Regions from separate parts of the Pseudoalteromonas sp. Z9A6 genome, predicted to be linked through region 1. Evidence: predicted binding sites of a transcription regulator. Region 1 holds the regulator's gene; the other holds the start of a gene.
The links. The regulator FliA, encoded in region 1, starts transcription of late flagellar genes. The targets are predictions, from matches to a motif close to CTAAAGNTNNNNNNNNNNNNGCCGATA.
Positions count from the first base shown of each region.

Region 2: pomA (flagellar motor protein PomA) is a predicted target of FliA. The motif match lies at 3,354-3,380, and genes of this name have one in related genera.

Region 1 covers NZ_WTKZ01000003.1:71,631-79,564, forward strand. The annotation lists gene GQR53_RS01885 (chemotaxis response regulator protein-glutamate methylesterase) at 1-1,119, opposite strand, end outside; gene GQR53_RS01890 (chemotaxis protein CheA) at 1,178-3,400, opposite strand; gene GQR53_RS01895 (protein phosphatase CheZ) at 3,416-4,189, opposite strand; gene cheY (chemotaxis response regulator CheY) at 4,207-4,590, opposite strand; gene GQR53_RS01905 (RNA polymerase sigma factor FliA) at 4,631-5,341, opposite strand; gene GQR53_RS01910 (MinD/ParA family protein) at 5,368-6,228, opposite strand; gene flhF (flagellar biosynthesis protein FlhF) at 6,221-7,702, opposite strand; gene flhA (flagellar biosynthesis protein FlhA) at 7,724-7,934, opposite strand, start outside.
Region 2 covers NZ_WTKZ01000031.1:2,882-10,815, reverse strand. The annotation lists gene dxs (1-deoxy-D-xylulose-5-phosphate synthase) at 19-1,881, opposite strand; gene ispA ((2E,6E)-farnesyl diphosphate synthase) at 1,987-2,874, opposite strand; gene GQR53_RS12400 (exodeoxyribonuclease VII small subunit) at 2,877-3,119, opposite strand; gene pomA (flagellar motor protein PomA) at 3,440-4,207, shown strand; gene GQR53_RS12390 (flagellar motor protein MotB) at 4,210-5,130, shown strand; gene GQR53_RS12385 (hypothetical protein) at 5,335-5,850, shown strand; gene GQR53_RS12380 (DNA topoisomerase III) at 5,893-7,833, shown strand; partial or broken gene GQR53_RS12375 (amidohydrolase) at 7,901-7,934, opposite strand, start outside.

The DNA of each region.
Region 1 (7,934 bases):
CAATGCTAAGCTTTCACTTGAAAGCCCCGCATTAGCAATGGCTTGGGGCATTCCATAAACGACACAGCTTTTCTCATCCTGTGCCCAAATAGTTGCCCCCGTTTGTTTTAACATTCTTGCACCATCACGACCATCAGCGCCCATACCTGTTAAAACAATAGCAAGTACATCGCCTTGATACGTTTTAGCTGCACTAGCAAACGTTACATCTACGCTTGGTTTATAACTTATTCTCTCGCTATGATCTTCAAATACGCGCAGCGTTCTATTTGCTCCACGCCCCTCTACCATCATCTGCTGTCCGCCAGGCGCTAAATAAGCAGTTCCTGGTTGTAAACGATCGCCTTGTTGTGCTTCTTTCACTTTTATTTGGCACAAACCGTTTAAGCGCGCTGCAAACGCGGGTGTAAATGCAGCTGGCATGTGCTGTATAAGTAAAATAGGGTGAGGAAAATTAGCAGGCAATTGAGTCAATATAGTTTGCAAAGCAACAGGACCACCTGTAGAAGTACCAATAGCTAAAAGTTGATATTGTTTTCCACTTGCTCGCATTGAGGTAACATTTGAACTTGTCGATGCAGCAGGCGCAGCTCTTTGAAAGCTTCTACCAGGCTGCTTGGTTTGAGTTGTTGATGTGCTTGCTCTTTGCGAAAGTGAACTTGTTGGTTTAGTTGAAATGGCTGGTTTAACTGGTGTTGCCGCTCTAAATGTTCGCGGTAAACGTCTTCGCCCTATATCTTTTACTTTACTTTGCAAAAGCTTAATTGCATCTTCATTATTGCGCGCAATATCTTCAAATTTTTTCGGTAAAAAATCCATTGCGCCAGCATCTAACGCATCAAACGTTGCTGTTGCACCATCACGTGTAAGTGATGAAAACATTAAGATAGGAGTTGGGTTACTCGCCATTATCTCTTTAACTGCGCTAATACCATCAAGCACAGGCATTTCGACATCCATGGTGATCATGTCAGGACGCAATTGAGCTGCTTTCTCAACAGCCTCTCTGCCATTAACAGCAAAGCCTATAACTTGTATATCGCTATCTTGCTCAAGGATTTCGCTTACTCTACGGCGAAAAAAGCTTGAATCATCAACAACTAAAACTTTAACGGCCATTTAGCTCTCTTATTAAATTTATGCGTAGGTATATATTAAATATATACCTACTTTATTATTAGCCTGCGTAATGTTTTAACATGTTTGGAACGTCTAAAATCAGTGCAATGCCACCATCCGAAGTTATTGTAGCCCCTGCCATACCTGGCGTTCCTTGAAGTAACGCATCGAGCGGCTTAATCACTACTTCTTCTTGGCCAATCAATGAGTCAACAACAAAGCCTATTTGTTGCGTACCAATTTGTACAATAACGACGTGACCTTTAGATTTTCGCTGAGAACGATCTGAGCCTTTTACTAACCAATGCTCAAGGTAAAATAACGGTATCGCCTTTTTACGCACAATAATTGTTAATTGCCCATCAACTACATTCGTCTTCGTTAAATCCAAATTGAATATCTCACTAACACCAGCCAGTGGTAACGCAAATGTTTGTGCGCCAACAATGACCATTAATGTCGGTAATATAGCCAAGGTAAGTGGTACTTTTATTTCTAAAATAGTACCGACACCAAGTTCAGACTGAATGCTTACTGAGCCATTAAGTTGCGTGATCTTAGTTTTAACTACGTCCATTCCTACACCACGGCCTGAAATATCAGATATTTCTTCTTTTGTAGAAAAGCCAGGTGCAAAAATCAGGTTATATGCTTCGGTGTCAGAAAGTCGACTCGCTTGGTCATGATCGAGTACGCCTTTACTAATTGCAATTTTTTTCAGTTTTTCAGCATCCATACCTGCACCATCATCTTTGATGGTTAGCAAAATATGGTCGCCCTCTTGAGACGCTGATAAAGTAACATTACCTGTTCTAGACTTACCTGCAGCTTCACGGACAGCGGGCATTTCAATACCATGGTCAACTGAGTTTCTAACTAAATGCACAAGTGGATCTGCAAGTGCTTCAACTAAGTTTTTATCTAGATCGGTTTCTTCACCAATAAGCTTTAAATCAATATCTTTATTTAAGCTACGTGCTAAGTCGCGTACAACGCGAGGGAAGCGACCAAATACTTTCTTAATTGGTTGCATTCGCGTTTGCATAACCGCACCTTGAATATCCGCAGTCACTACATCTAAGTTAGAGATTGCTTTACCCATCGCTTCACTGTCTGAGTTAGTCGCTAAACTAACCAAACGATTTCGTACAAGAACTAACTCACCAACCATATTCATAATTTGATCGAGTCGTTTTGTATCTACGCGAACGGTGGTTTCTGCAGCTGGTGGCGCTGATTTTTTTGGAGCTGCTGCTGGTGGTGCTTTAGCTGCTGGCTTCTCTGGCGCTTTTTCAACTGGTTTTGGAGTAGGAGCTTTAGCTGGCGCAGCTTTTTTTACTGGTTCACTCACTTGTTTAGCTGGCGGTGAAACAGGTTCAGGTTGTTTTGCAGCTGGCGCACTTTCTATCGATTTAGGAGCAGTACCTTTACCATGAAGTTCATCAAGAAGCGCTTCAAATTCGTCATCACTAATTTCATCATCTGATGAATTAACTGTATTTGCCGCTGGTGTAGCTGGTTCTACAGGTGTTTTATTGGCATCATTTTGTTCAGGTTTGCTAGTAACTTCACCAAAACTGCCAACACCATGTAACTCATCTAATAAGCTGTCAAATTCATCATCAGTAATATCACCATTAAAATCACTACTACTACTTGCTACTGGTTTTTCAACTGCAGGACCTTGTCCTTTACCGTGTAGCTCATCAAGTAAGCTTTCAAATTCGTCTTCAGTGATTTCATCTATTTCAGCATCGCTAACCGAAGGCGCTCCGCTAAATAGTTCATCAAATGCAAACGGATCTTCATCATCAGCTACCGGTGTATCCACCACTTCATTATGAGGTTGTTCAACCTCTGTTTGTGAAGAGGCTTCATTGGCTTCGGCTTCTGTTGGAGGTAGACCTAAGATATGAAGAGTATGAAGTAATTCAGGATCTGCAGGTTCAGGCTTGTCTCTGTTTTGGATAGTCGCAAACATCTCATTAATGGTGTCTAGTGCTTGTAAAATAACATCCATTAACTCTGAGTTGACTGTTCGCACGCCTTGACGTAGTAAATCAAATACGTTTTCAGCACCGTGACAAGCATCAACAAGCTCTGTCATAGCTAAAAAGCCTGCACCACCTTTTACAGTGTGAAAACCTCTAAATATAGCGTTTAGTAACTCGGTATCTTCTGGATTATTTTCCAGCTCAACTAACTGTTCAGATAAAAGCTCTAGGATTTCTCCAGCCTCTACAAGAAAGTCTTGTAAAATATCTTCATCGACTTCAAACATGCAGTTACTCTCCTCTTAGAAGCCCAAACTTGATAAAAGATCATCAACTTCATCTTGATCAGATACAACATCATTACGCGATTCTTTATCAATAATAGGGCCTTCAGGACCTGCTAAAGTTTGTGTGGCAACTGGTTCTTTTATTTTTTGTTGTTCTACTTTATTCGCGGTGCTGTTACTGTCGTCTTGTTCAGCAAACGCAGTTAAAAGATGCAGTAAACTTTCTTCTACTTCCCTAACAAGTTCAATAACACGGCGAATAACTTGACCTGTTAAGTCTTGATAGTCTTGAGCCATTAATACATTTGTCATTAAGTTTTGAAGCTCATCAGTCTTATGATGAGAGTTGTTCATAAACTTATCGATGCTATGGCAAAGTTGCTTAAACTCACCAAGCTCAATCTCGCGGCTCATTAAACGATCCCATGTCGGTTTGATATGAGATATTTCGTCCGCTAACTGTTGGGCTATAGGAAGACTCGCTTCCACTGCATCCATTGTTTTATTAGCCGCATTTTCTGTCATTTCTATAACATAATTAAGCCGCTTTTTAGCATCTGGAATCGCATCTGTCGTTATATCAGTTAAGCGAGTATCAAGCTCAAAACTTTTAAGAGCTTCGTGCAGTTGACGAGTCAACTTTCCAACTTCAGCAAATAATTCAGATTGCTCTTTAGAAGCAGCCTCTAAAATCAACTGATTTGCTTTGTCTTGCTCATCATTTTCTAAAAAAACAACGAGCTGACGAGCTTGTTCTAACGTTATTTGAGGCGCAGCTGGTGCTGGCATAAGCCTCTCCCCCATCATTAGCCTAAGCGTTCAAATACTTTTTCTAATTTAGTTTTTAATGTTCCAGCCGTAAATGGCTTAACAATATAACCATTCACGCCAGCTTGCGCCGCAGCTATTATTTGTTCTTTTTTAGCTTCTGCCGTTACCATTAATACAGGGATATGTTTTAACTTCTCGTCTGCACGTATTGCTCTTAAAAGATCAATACCCTGCATTCCAGGCATATTCCAATCCGTAACTACAAAATCAAACACTTGATTTTGCAACATAGGCAAAGCTGTAGACCCATCATCAGCTTCTTGAACGTTAGTGAAACCTAAGTCACGTAACAGGTTTTTTATAATGCGTCTCATCGTTGAAAAATCATCAACTACAAGAATTTTCATGTTTTTATCCAAAACATCCCCCAGTGAGGTATTAACCTTTGTTTACTTACTACTAATTTATCCAGTCATTGATTTTAGCTTTAAGCTTAATCATCGCCTGACCATGTATCTGACTTACACGCGATTCACTTACATCGAGTATATGTCCTATTTCTTTTAAATTCATTTCATCGTTGTAGTACAAAGAAAGCACCATTGCATCACGCTCTGGTAATGACTTAATTGCACTTAGCAAAGACTCATTAAACCTATCATTTTTAACATTATTAAAAGGTTTATCTTGTGCTAAATCTTGGCCTACAGGAGTAATAACATCCTCATCTACACCAAGGTCTTCAATGCCTAATATTTTACTCGTATTCGCATCATTTAAAATATGATGGTACTCATTGAGCGAAATTTCAAGTTTTTCAGCAACTTCTATGTCCGTTGGTTCGCGGTTCAGACTACTTTCGAGCTCAGTAATTGCTTCTGCAACTTGCCTGTTTTTACGGTGAACTGAACGAGGAGCCCAATCACCACGGCGCATTTCATCAAGCATAGCACCGCGAATACGAATACCTGCAAAAGTTTCAAAGCTTGCGCCTTTTGTTGCATCAAAGTTTTTCGAAGCTTCTATTAAGCCTATCATTCCTGATTGAATTAAATCATCAAGTTGAACGCTAGGTGGTAATCGAGCAATTAGATGACATGCCACTTTTTTAACAAGTGATGCATGCTTCTCAACAATCACATTTAAATTTTGTGTTGATTGATATCCCATAGCTCTATTCACCAGTGTTGTCATAATTAACCGTTTACTAGTTTCTCAATGAAAAACTCTAAATGCCCAGATGGTTGGTTGGGTATTGGCCATTTAACTGCTTTTGTTGCCAGCGTTTTAAACGCAAGAGCGGCTGGCGAATTTGGAAAGAGCTCTACTATTACTTTTTGACGACGCGTTGCTTTGCGCATATTTTCGTCATAAGGAACCGTTGCTACTAGCTCCATTGACACATCTAAAAAGCGATCGGTAACTTTAGATAGTTTTGCAAACAATTCAGTACCTTCACGCATACTGCGGACCATATTTGCAACAATTTTGAACTTATAAACACCATGCTCGCGGCTTAATACTTTAATAAGTGCGTAAGCATCGGTTATTGATGTTGGTTCATCGCACACTACAACCATTACATCTTGTGCTGCTCGTGAGAAGCTTAGCACCATGTCTGAAATACCAGCGGCTGTATCTACAATTAAAATATCGAATTCGGTATTCAATTCGCTAAACGCACGAATTAGTCCAGCATGCTCCGATGGTGATAACTCAACCATACTTTGCGAACCCGATGTAGCGGGTACAATTTTAATACCAGCAGGACCTTCAACTAAAATTTCGTCAAGCTCACATTCACCAGACAAAACGTGTGACAAATTACGCTCTACACGTAAACCAAGCATCACATCACAATTTGCCAAACCTAAGTCAGCATCCAGTACTAGTACTCTATTACCTTGCTGCCCTAGTGCTATAGCAGTATTTAGAGAAACATTTGTTTTCCCCACCCCACCTTTACCACCGGTTACAGCGATAACTTTAACGCCGTTGTTATTGTTTTGACTCATTTTGCGCAGGCCGCTTGCTTGATCTAATACTGTGTTAATCATACATCCCTACTGTACTTGGCGCCACTGCTTGATGCCTTGAATGTTGTGCTTTTGTTCTTTTTAAATATAATTGCTCAGCCTTTTTCACTAGTTTTTCAGCATTTGCAACACGAATATCTTCTGGTACTCGTTGTCCATTAGTAAGATACCCTATTGGAAGGCGATTTTGAATCGCAATACTAATAATCTCACCCAAACTTAATGATTCATCCAACTTGGTAAAAATACAACCACTTAACTGTACTTTTTTAAAGTGGCGTACAGTTTCTTGTAGTACATTAATTTGCGCTGTGGCACTGAGTACTAGGTAGTTTCGAATATCCACACGCTGGTTGCGCATTAACGTATTTAACTGCTCAGTTAAGCGTAAATCTCGCTGGCTCATACCTGCCGTATCAATTAACACTAGACGTTTATTTCGTAAATGATATAAAACTTCAGCTAACTCATTAGCATCTTTAACTTGTTTTACACCACAACCAATAATACGACCGTAAGTTGCAAGCTGCTCATAAGCACCAATTCTGTACGTATCAGTGGTTATTAAGGCAACTTTATCGGCGCCATACTTTTGTGCACCTAGAGCTGCAAGCTTAGCAACTGTCGTGGTTTTGCCCACACCTGTTGGACCCACTAACGCATATACACCACCTTGGCGAAGTATTTCGTTATTGGTTGTTTGCATTTGATCTTCAACCATTGTTAGCAATGCTTTCCAGCCTTGTTGACGAGACACATCATCAGGTACAAAACATGCCATTTGCTGTGCTACTTCTTTATCGATACCCATACCGACTAAACGGTCAACCATACAAGCGCGTGTTGGATCGCGACGCGCCATATCTTGCTGCATCAAGCCTGATACTTGGTGCTCAAGTAATTGACGAATTGCGTTCATTTCTTCACGCATTGTTGTCATTTCTTCGCTTTCATTATTAGGTGCTTGTTGGCGAGTGGTTACTGGGCTATCTAAATCATCAAAGTCGCGGTCTAAATCATCAAAACCTAAGCTATCCGCTTGAGTTTGTGGACGAACTGGCGCAGAAGCTTCAGGAGCAAACATATTTTTAGTACGCTGCCCCATATTAGGTTCTTGATAGTTATCAGTAGTATCAATACCCGATTGTGAAAACATAGAAGCAAGTTCAGGGGAGCGAGGACGCGGTGATTGTCGCTCTAGTAATGCTTGTAAGCTGTCAGCAACCTTTGCTTGTGGCTCAGGCTTAGCACGCTGTGGCTCTGGTCTTACAAAGTTATGCATGCTTTGCTGTGGCGCTTGAGCACGAGGCTCAGCATTACGTTGTGGTTGCGCTGCTACTTTAGGGGCTGCTTTGTCATAATCAACTGCCGCTACAATTTCTACACCGTTAGCCAGCTTCTTATTTGACATAATAACCGCATCAACACCTAACTCATCTTTAACTTCTTTAAGTGCTGTGCGCATATCTTTAGCAAAAAAACGTTTAATTTTCATGATTCAACCCCTGTTAAAATCTTATTGTTGGCCTACCGAGCTTACAATTTTGATCTGTCTTTCGTCTGGTACCTCTTGATAAGACATCACTCTCAATCCTGGAATGGTGTACTTAACAAAACGAGATAACACAGTGCGTAACATTCCTGACGTTAGCAATATAGAAGGTTCGCCGGCCATTTCTTGATTTTGATGCGCTTGTGTCAATGACACTTGAAGTCGCTCTGCAAGT
Region 2 (7,934 bases), on a different contig from region 1:
CATTTAAATGTATAGAAGTTAATTAATAAACGTTTTAATCGCGTTTAATATTCCTTGCTCGCCTAATCCCATTTCATCGTGCATTTCATCTTGCGTGCCGTGTTTAATAAACTCATCAGGAATACCTAAGTTAAGGATATTAATATCAGCCTTTTGCGTTGCCAAGTATTCATTAACTGCAGAGCCGGCACCGCCAGCAATAGCATTATCTTCAAGGGTTACAATTACATCGTGGCTAGTAGCAAGCTCATTTAAAAGTGCAGTATCAAGTGGTTTAATAAAACGCATATTAACAAGCGTTGCATCTAATTCGTTAGCTGCAAGCTGGGCGTTTTCAAGTAATGTACCGAACGATAAAATGGCAATTTTACTGCCTTTCTTAATTGTATCTGCCTTACCTATTTCAAGCAGTTGCATAGTGCTTTCAATGTCTGCAGTACCTGCGCTACCTCGAGGGTAACGAACTGCAACAGGGCAGTTTGCTTTATAACCGGTGTATAGCATTTGGCGGCATTCGTTGGTGTCGCTTGGTGCCATAATTACCATATTTGGAATACAGCGCATAAAGCTTAAATCGTACGCACCTTGGTGAGTTTCACCATCGGCTCCAACAATACCAGCGCGGTCAATGGCAAATAATACAGGTAAGTTTTGCAGTGCAACATCATGTATTAATTGGTCATACGCACGTTGTAAAAAGCTCGAGTAAATAGCAACAACAGGTTTTAAACCTTCACAAGCAAAACCAGCCGCTAAAGTAACAGCATGCTGCTCTGCAATGGCCACATCAAAGTATTGATCTGGAAACTCCTTAGAAAAACGTACCATGCCAGAGCCTTCACGCATTGCTGGCGTAATGGCCATTAACTTGCTGTCTTGCTTTGCCATGTCGCATAACCAATCGCCAAAAACTTTTGAAAAAGTAGCAGCGCTAGGTTTAGATTTAGGCAGGCTAGTTGTGCTTGGATCGAATTTTGGTACACCATGGTAGCCAATAGGATCGGCTTCAGCCGGTTTGTAGCCCTTACCTTTTTGGGTTTTTATATGTAAAAGCTGTGGGCCTTTTAAATTACGCATATTACGTAATGTATCTACAAGCATGTTTACATCGTGACCATCAATTGGGCCTATGTAATTTAGGCCTAATTCTTCAAAGAAGGTTCCCGGGATCATCATGCCCTTAATGTGCTCTTCCATTTTACTGGCAAGTTGTTTTACCGGAGGCACACCTGAGAGTAACTTTTTACTGCCTTCACGAATGTTAGTATAAAAGCTACCTGATAAAATTCGGGCAAAGTGATTTGTTAATGCGCCAACATTTTCAGAAATCGACATTTCGTTATCATTTAAAATAATAAGCATGTCTGATTTTACATCACCTAAATGATTCATCGCTTCAAATGCCATGCCTGCGGTGATAGCTCCGTCACCAATAATGGCTACAGATTTTCGACCTTTGCCTTCTTTTTGGGCGGCAATAGACATACCTAAGGCAGCTGAAATAGAGGTGCTTGAATGGCCTACGCTAAACGTATCGTATTGGCTTTCATCGCGAAAAGGAAAAGGGTGCAAACCGTCTTTTTGGCGAATAGTGTGCATTTGGTCGCGACGACCTGTAAGGATTTTATGTGGATAAGCTTGGTGACCCACATCCCAAACTAGGCGATCGTCTGGAGTGTTATAAACATAATGTAGCGCAACGGTTAGTTCAACCGTCCCTAAACCAGACGCTAGATGACCGCTACTTTGCGATACTGAGTTGAGTAAATAATCGCGCAGCTCATTGCTAAATGCAGGGAGTTTGTCTTGCGCTAAGTCACGCAATTGGGCTGGCTCGTCAACCAAATTAAGTAATGGATACTTGCTACTATCAAGTGTCATGGTTTTATATATATCCTTCGCTAACATTAATTCATTCAAAGCTTTTACGAATAATTAATGTTGAGTAATAATGTCAGTGCTAATTGCAATACGTATGAGCAAAAATTAGTGGTCACGCTCAATTAGGTAATTTGCTAGCGACGCAAGAAGTGTTGTGTCAGCATCTATATTTGCCAACGCTTCATGGGCTTGTTGTATTAAATTTTGCGCCTTTTCTTTAGCGCCTAGCATACCTAATAACGCCGGATATGTCGCTTTATTCGCGGCAATATCGGAGCCTTGTGGTTTACCTAAAGTAACCGTATCGCCTTCAACATCTAAAATGTCGTCGTGTACTTGAAACGCCAGCCCTATAGCATACCCAAAAATGCTTAAATTTTCTAAGGTTTGTTGATCTGCCTTTTCACTGCACAGTGCACCAAGTGTAATTGCACAATTAATTAAAGCTCCGGTTTTTAGCTTATGTATTCGCTCAAGCTCTTGTACGGTAATTACTTTATCTGTTGCTGCTATATCAAGACCTTGTCCGCCTACCATGCCCTCAAGGCCTGATGCGTGGGCAAGCGTAGCAATCATTTTTACTTGTGTTTGCGACGAGCATGTAAATTTGTGATTCGCAATAAGCTCAAAGGCGAGTGTTTGTAGGGCATCACCAGCTAAAATTGCATTTGCCTCGCCAAATTCTATATGGCAAGTAGGGCGGCCACGGCGTAAGTCGTCATCGTCCATAGCAGGCAAATCATCATGAACTAGCGAATAGCTATGGATACACTCAATTGCAGCAGCAAGTACATGTAAGTCTTGCTGGTTTGCACCGAGCATTTTACCTGTGGCATAAACTAAAAATGGACGTAATCTTTTACCGCCATTAAATAATCCATACTGGGTGGCGTTCTTTACCGTTTCTTCAGTATCGAGAGGCTGTTTAAAATGCTGCTGTAAGGTCGCTACTACATCTTTTTGAGCACGTTCGATATAATTATTTATGCTCACAGCTATTCCATATCATTATCAAAATTCGTAAGAACTGACTTTTCGCCATTACCCATCAAAATTGATACTTTTTGTTCTGCTTGCTGTAATTTACCTGATGAAGCACTTGCTAATGCAATTCCACGCTCAAATTGCTTTAACGATTGCTCAAGCGATAAGTCACCTTGTTCCATGTCACTAACGATTGTAGATAATTCTTCTAGTGCTTGTTCGAAACTTAAGTTTTCAGGTTTTTTAGTCGCCATCTTTATTTCAGCTTACATAATAAATTTAGGGTTAATTTTAGGGGGAATGCTAAACTAGGTCAAAGGATGATATTGGTTTTTTACCTTTATAACGTTAAATTATATTTCAAGTGTATTAATAAAGCCTTAATAGCGGTCTGTTAGTTTAATAAATCAATTGATAATTAGGTAGCCCTTATAACTTGATCTAAAATAGTGCTAAAGGCTGCTTTTTATGTTTATTTATAAAAATGGCTTAAGCAATTCAATATGTTGCCGATAAGCAGTTAATAATAAAAGTTTATGATAAGGCCATTAAGCATGAAACTTCTGGAGGAAATGTGGATTTAGCAACCATAATCGGGATCCTAGGCGCAATTGGCTTAATTGTCATGTCTATGTTTATGAGTAGTAGCGGTGAAATGGCTATGTTTGCCGATGCTCCTTCTAGTGTAATTGTATTTGGTGGTTCACTTTTCATTGTTTTATCAAATTTCACCATGTCGCAGTTTTTGGGTATAGGTAAAGTTGTTGCTAAAGCGTTTATGTTTAAAATTGAAACGCCAGAAGAACTTATTGAAAAAGCAGTAGAACTTGCTGATTCAGCTCGTAAAGGGGGGTTTTTAGCACTCGAAGAAGCTGAAATCCCAAATCCATTTATGCGCAAAGGCGTCGACATGCTTGTTGATGGCCATGACGCAGATGTTGTTCGCGCCACACTTCAAAAAGACATCTCTTTAACCACTACTCGACATGAAATGGGCGCAGGCTTATTTAAGTCATTAGCCGATATTGCACCAGCAATGGGAATGATTGGTACTCTAATTGGCTTAGTTGCAATGTTATCTAACATGGATGACCCAAAAGCAATTGGCCCGGCAATGGCGGTAGCGCTTTTAACAACTTTATATGGTGCGTTTTTAGCCAATGTTGTGGCAATTCCTATTCAGGTAAAACTTGAACTGCGTAAAGACGAAGAAGCTATGAATCAGCGTTTAATTTTAGATGCTATTTTAGGTATACAAGATGGCCAAAATCCAAAAGTAATCGAAGGTATTTTGAAAAATTACTTAGCTGAATCTAAACGCAAAGTAGATACCGAGGAGTAATTATGTCTGATCAAGAGTGCAAATGCCCACCACCAGGCCTACCAGCATGGATGGGAACGTTTGCCGATTTAATGTCACTTTTAATGTGCTTTTTTGTACTCTTGCTTGCGTTTTCAGAAATGGATGTACTTAAGTTTAAACAAATTGCGGGCTCTATGAAGTTTGCTTTTGGTGTGCAGAATAAAATTGAAGTAAAAGATATCCCTAAAGGTACCTCTGTTATTGCTATGGAGTTTACCCCAGGCAAACCAGAACCCACTCCAATAGAAACTATTCAACAACAAACAGTAGAAATGACTCAACAAATGTTAGAGTTTCAGGCTGGAGATGAAAGCTCAGCTGGCGGCAGACAAGAACAACGCGGGGACAAACGTGGTGGCGAATCTCGTAGTACTTCTCAAGAGCAATCGTCAGAGCAAGCAACTTCAGCGGCCGATCAGGAACAAACTAACGAGCTCGTTAAAAAAATCGCGCAGCAGCTTGAAAAGCAAATAATAGATGGTGCAATTGAGCTTGAATCTTTAGGGCAGCAAATAATTATTCGTATTAGAGAGAATGGTTCATTTCCTTCGGGTAGTGCATTTTTACAACCTAAGTTTAAACCCATAATTCAAGGTATTGGTGTGCTGTTAAAAGATGTACCTGGCGAAATTACTGTATCTGGCCATACCGACGATTTTCAGGTATCGAATGAGTTATATATTAACAACTGGGACTTATCGTCAAAGCGTGCTGTAGCAGTAGCAAGCGAGCTGCAAACGGTGCAAGGGTTTGATAAAAACCGCATGATGGTAGTGGGTCGGGCTGATACCCGTCCACTTGTTCCAAACGATTCAAATGAAGATCGCCGCAGGAATCGCCGAGTAGAAATATCTATATTACAAGGTAAAGCAAAAGAGTCAGCGCCTATTGATGTACGTTAAGCTATTGCTTGGTATTATATCTCACTACTTTTTGTTTTAATTTAGGGTACTTAATTGCCTAAGCATCTTGGCAATTTCATCATTTTAGCTTACAGTACATTTCCTTAACATATGTAATGGAATGCCCGTGAATAAAAAATATAAGTATAGCGATATGCCTGGAAATGGTACTGGCGGAGATGACGATAAGACGAAAGAATAACAATGCCTTTATGGGTTGATAAGGTAATTACATTTCTTGAACTTAGCTGGGTTTTATTTTTAATCCCAGCTATTGTTGTTTTCTATTTGCGTAAAGATTTTTTAGCATTACGATTTGTATGTGTCACAGGTGTATTTTTCTTATTTGGTGCACTTATATACGATTCTTTAAAAGAGTTTGATAAAGATATTTATATATATAGATATCTTGTCTGGGCGTTTAATGACATAGCTTGGATGGCTTTAATTGCCTATCTTGGGATAAAAGATAAAGTTTATTTATGGCAATGTGTGTTAGGTCAGTTGGTTGTTATAATGGCACCAATTTTACAACTTTTTCGCGTTGTTGATCGCCACCTTTGGGATTTATCTTATAGCACGTTAATGTATAAAACGCTTTTACCTTTAATTAATACGCTCACCGTAGTGGTGTGTTATCTTCCGCTAATTTATATTGTAATTAAAAATAATAAGACAGTAACTGGTAATAATCATAAAAAAGCCCCTCCTTTAAAATAGCTGTGCTAAACTACTGTTTATATGAACAGTGGTGAGCAAGCTATGAAACTCTACATTGCAGAAAAACCTTCACTAGGACGCGCTATTGCTGATGCGTTACCAAAACCACATAAAAAACACGATGGCTATATAGAAGTCGCTAACGGAGATTGTGTCTCGTGGTGTATAGGGCATTTACTAGAACAAGCAGAGCCCGATGATTACGATGAGCGCTTTAAAAAGTGGCAGTTTGATCACTTGCCTATAATACCTGAGCAGTGGAAGTTAAAAGCCAAAACCAAAACTCGCAAACAGCTCACTGTTTTAAAAAAATTAATTAAACAAGCCTCGCAACTTATTCACGCTGGCGATCCAGACCGTGAAGGCCAGCTTCTGGTCGACCAAGTAATAGAAGAAGCTAAAATAAGTCAGGCTAAAAAGCAAAGTACGCAACGTTTACTCATTAGTGATTTAAACTTATCGGCGGTAAAGAAATCATTGGGCACAATGCGTTCTAATCGAGATTTTATTCCGCTAAGTGTATCTGCTTTAGCGCGCTCTCGTGCTGATTGGCTATTTGGTATGAATTTAACACGTGCATACACACTAGCTGGGCAAAAAGCAGGGTTTGGTAATGTGCTTTCGGTAGGGCGAGTACAAACCCCTATTTTAGGTCTTGTTGTTAATAGAGATAACGAAGTAGCGAACTTTGTATCTAAGCCTTTTTACGATGTATTGGCGCATTTGCTTACTCCAGATAATCAACCATTCATAGCTAAGTGGGTTCCAAGCAAAGCATGTGAGCCACATCAAGATGAAGAAGGGCGAATACTTAACAAAGCTCTTGCAGAAAATGTTGCTTCACGCATTACAAAGCAAAGTGCTGAGCTTACTTCACTCGACCAAAAACAAAAAAAGCAAAGTGCTCCATTACCTTATAATTTATCTGCTCTGCAAATAGATGCCGCTAAAGCATTTGGTATGCCAGCTCAAAAAGTATTGGATATTTGCCAAATACTTTACGAACGTCATAAACTAATTACTTACCCACGCTCAGATAATCGTTATTTACCCAAAGATCACCATCAAGAAGCATCTGCTATTTTAAAGGCAATAAGTGCAAATGGGGGGCAAGGCAGTGAATTAGTAAACGGGGCTGATGAAAAAAAGCGTAGTAAATGTTTTAACGATTCAAAAGTAGCTGCCCATCATGCCATTGTACCTACGGCTAAGCAGTTAAAGTCAGCGAGTTTGAGCGGTGACGAAGCAAAGGTATATCAATTAATAAGCCGTCATTACTTAATTCAGTTTTATCCCGACTATATATATAACGAAACTAAAGCTGAGGTAATTATTGCTGGTGGGCTTTTTAAGGCAAATGCAAAGCAAGATGTAAGCTTGGGTTTTAAGGTGTTAATGGGTAAATCTGAATTAAAAGATGAAGCCTCGCTACCTCCTTTAACAAAAGGTATGCCTCTTTTTTGCGATAAAGGCGAAGTAGTCGAAAAGCATACATCACCCCCTGCTTATTTTACCGATGCCACATTATTGGCTGCGATGACGGGCATTAGCCGTTATGTTAAAGATCCACAAATTAAAAAGGTATTAAAAGACACTGATGGTTTAGGTACGGAGGCAACACGTGCGGGAATAATCGAGTTGCTATTTAAGCGGCGTTTTTTAAAACGTGAAGGTAAGTCAATTAGAGCGACCGAAACGGGACTTGCTCTTATTAGCGTATTACCACAAGGTTTAGCGAGTCCTGATTTAACCGCAAAATGGGAGTCGAGCTTAGGTGATATTGCACAGCAGGCAATGAGTTATCAGCAATTTTTACAGCCTTTACTTGCTGACCTAAATGGGTTTGTTCAATTAGCAGCAAACTGCGATAGTAATGCATTTGCGAAGTTACCAAAAACCTCACCTAAAAAACGTTTTGCTAAACGAGGTGGAAAAGCGACCTTTAAAAAGTCGAGTTATAAAAAAAACTCTGTTGCTAGTTAGCAACAGAGCCATTTTATTAAACCATATTGCTTAATGTTGAATTGGTATTACTTAACCTAAACTCAGGTTACTTATTAAATAAGGCAACAGCAGCGTTACTC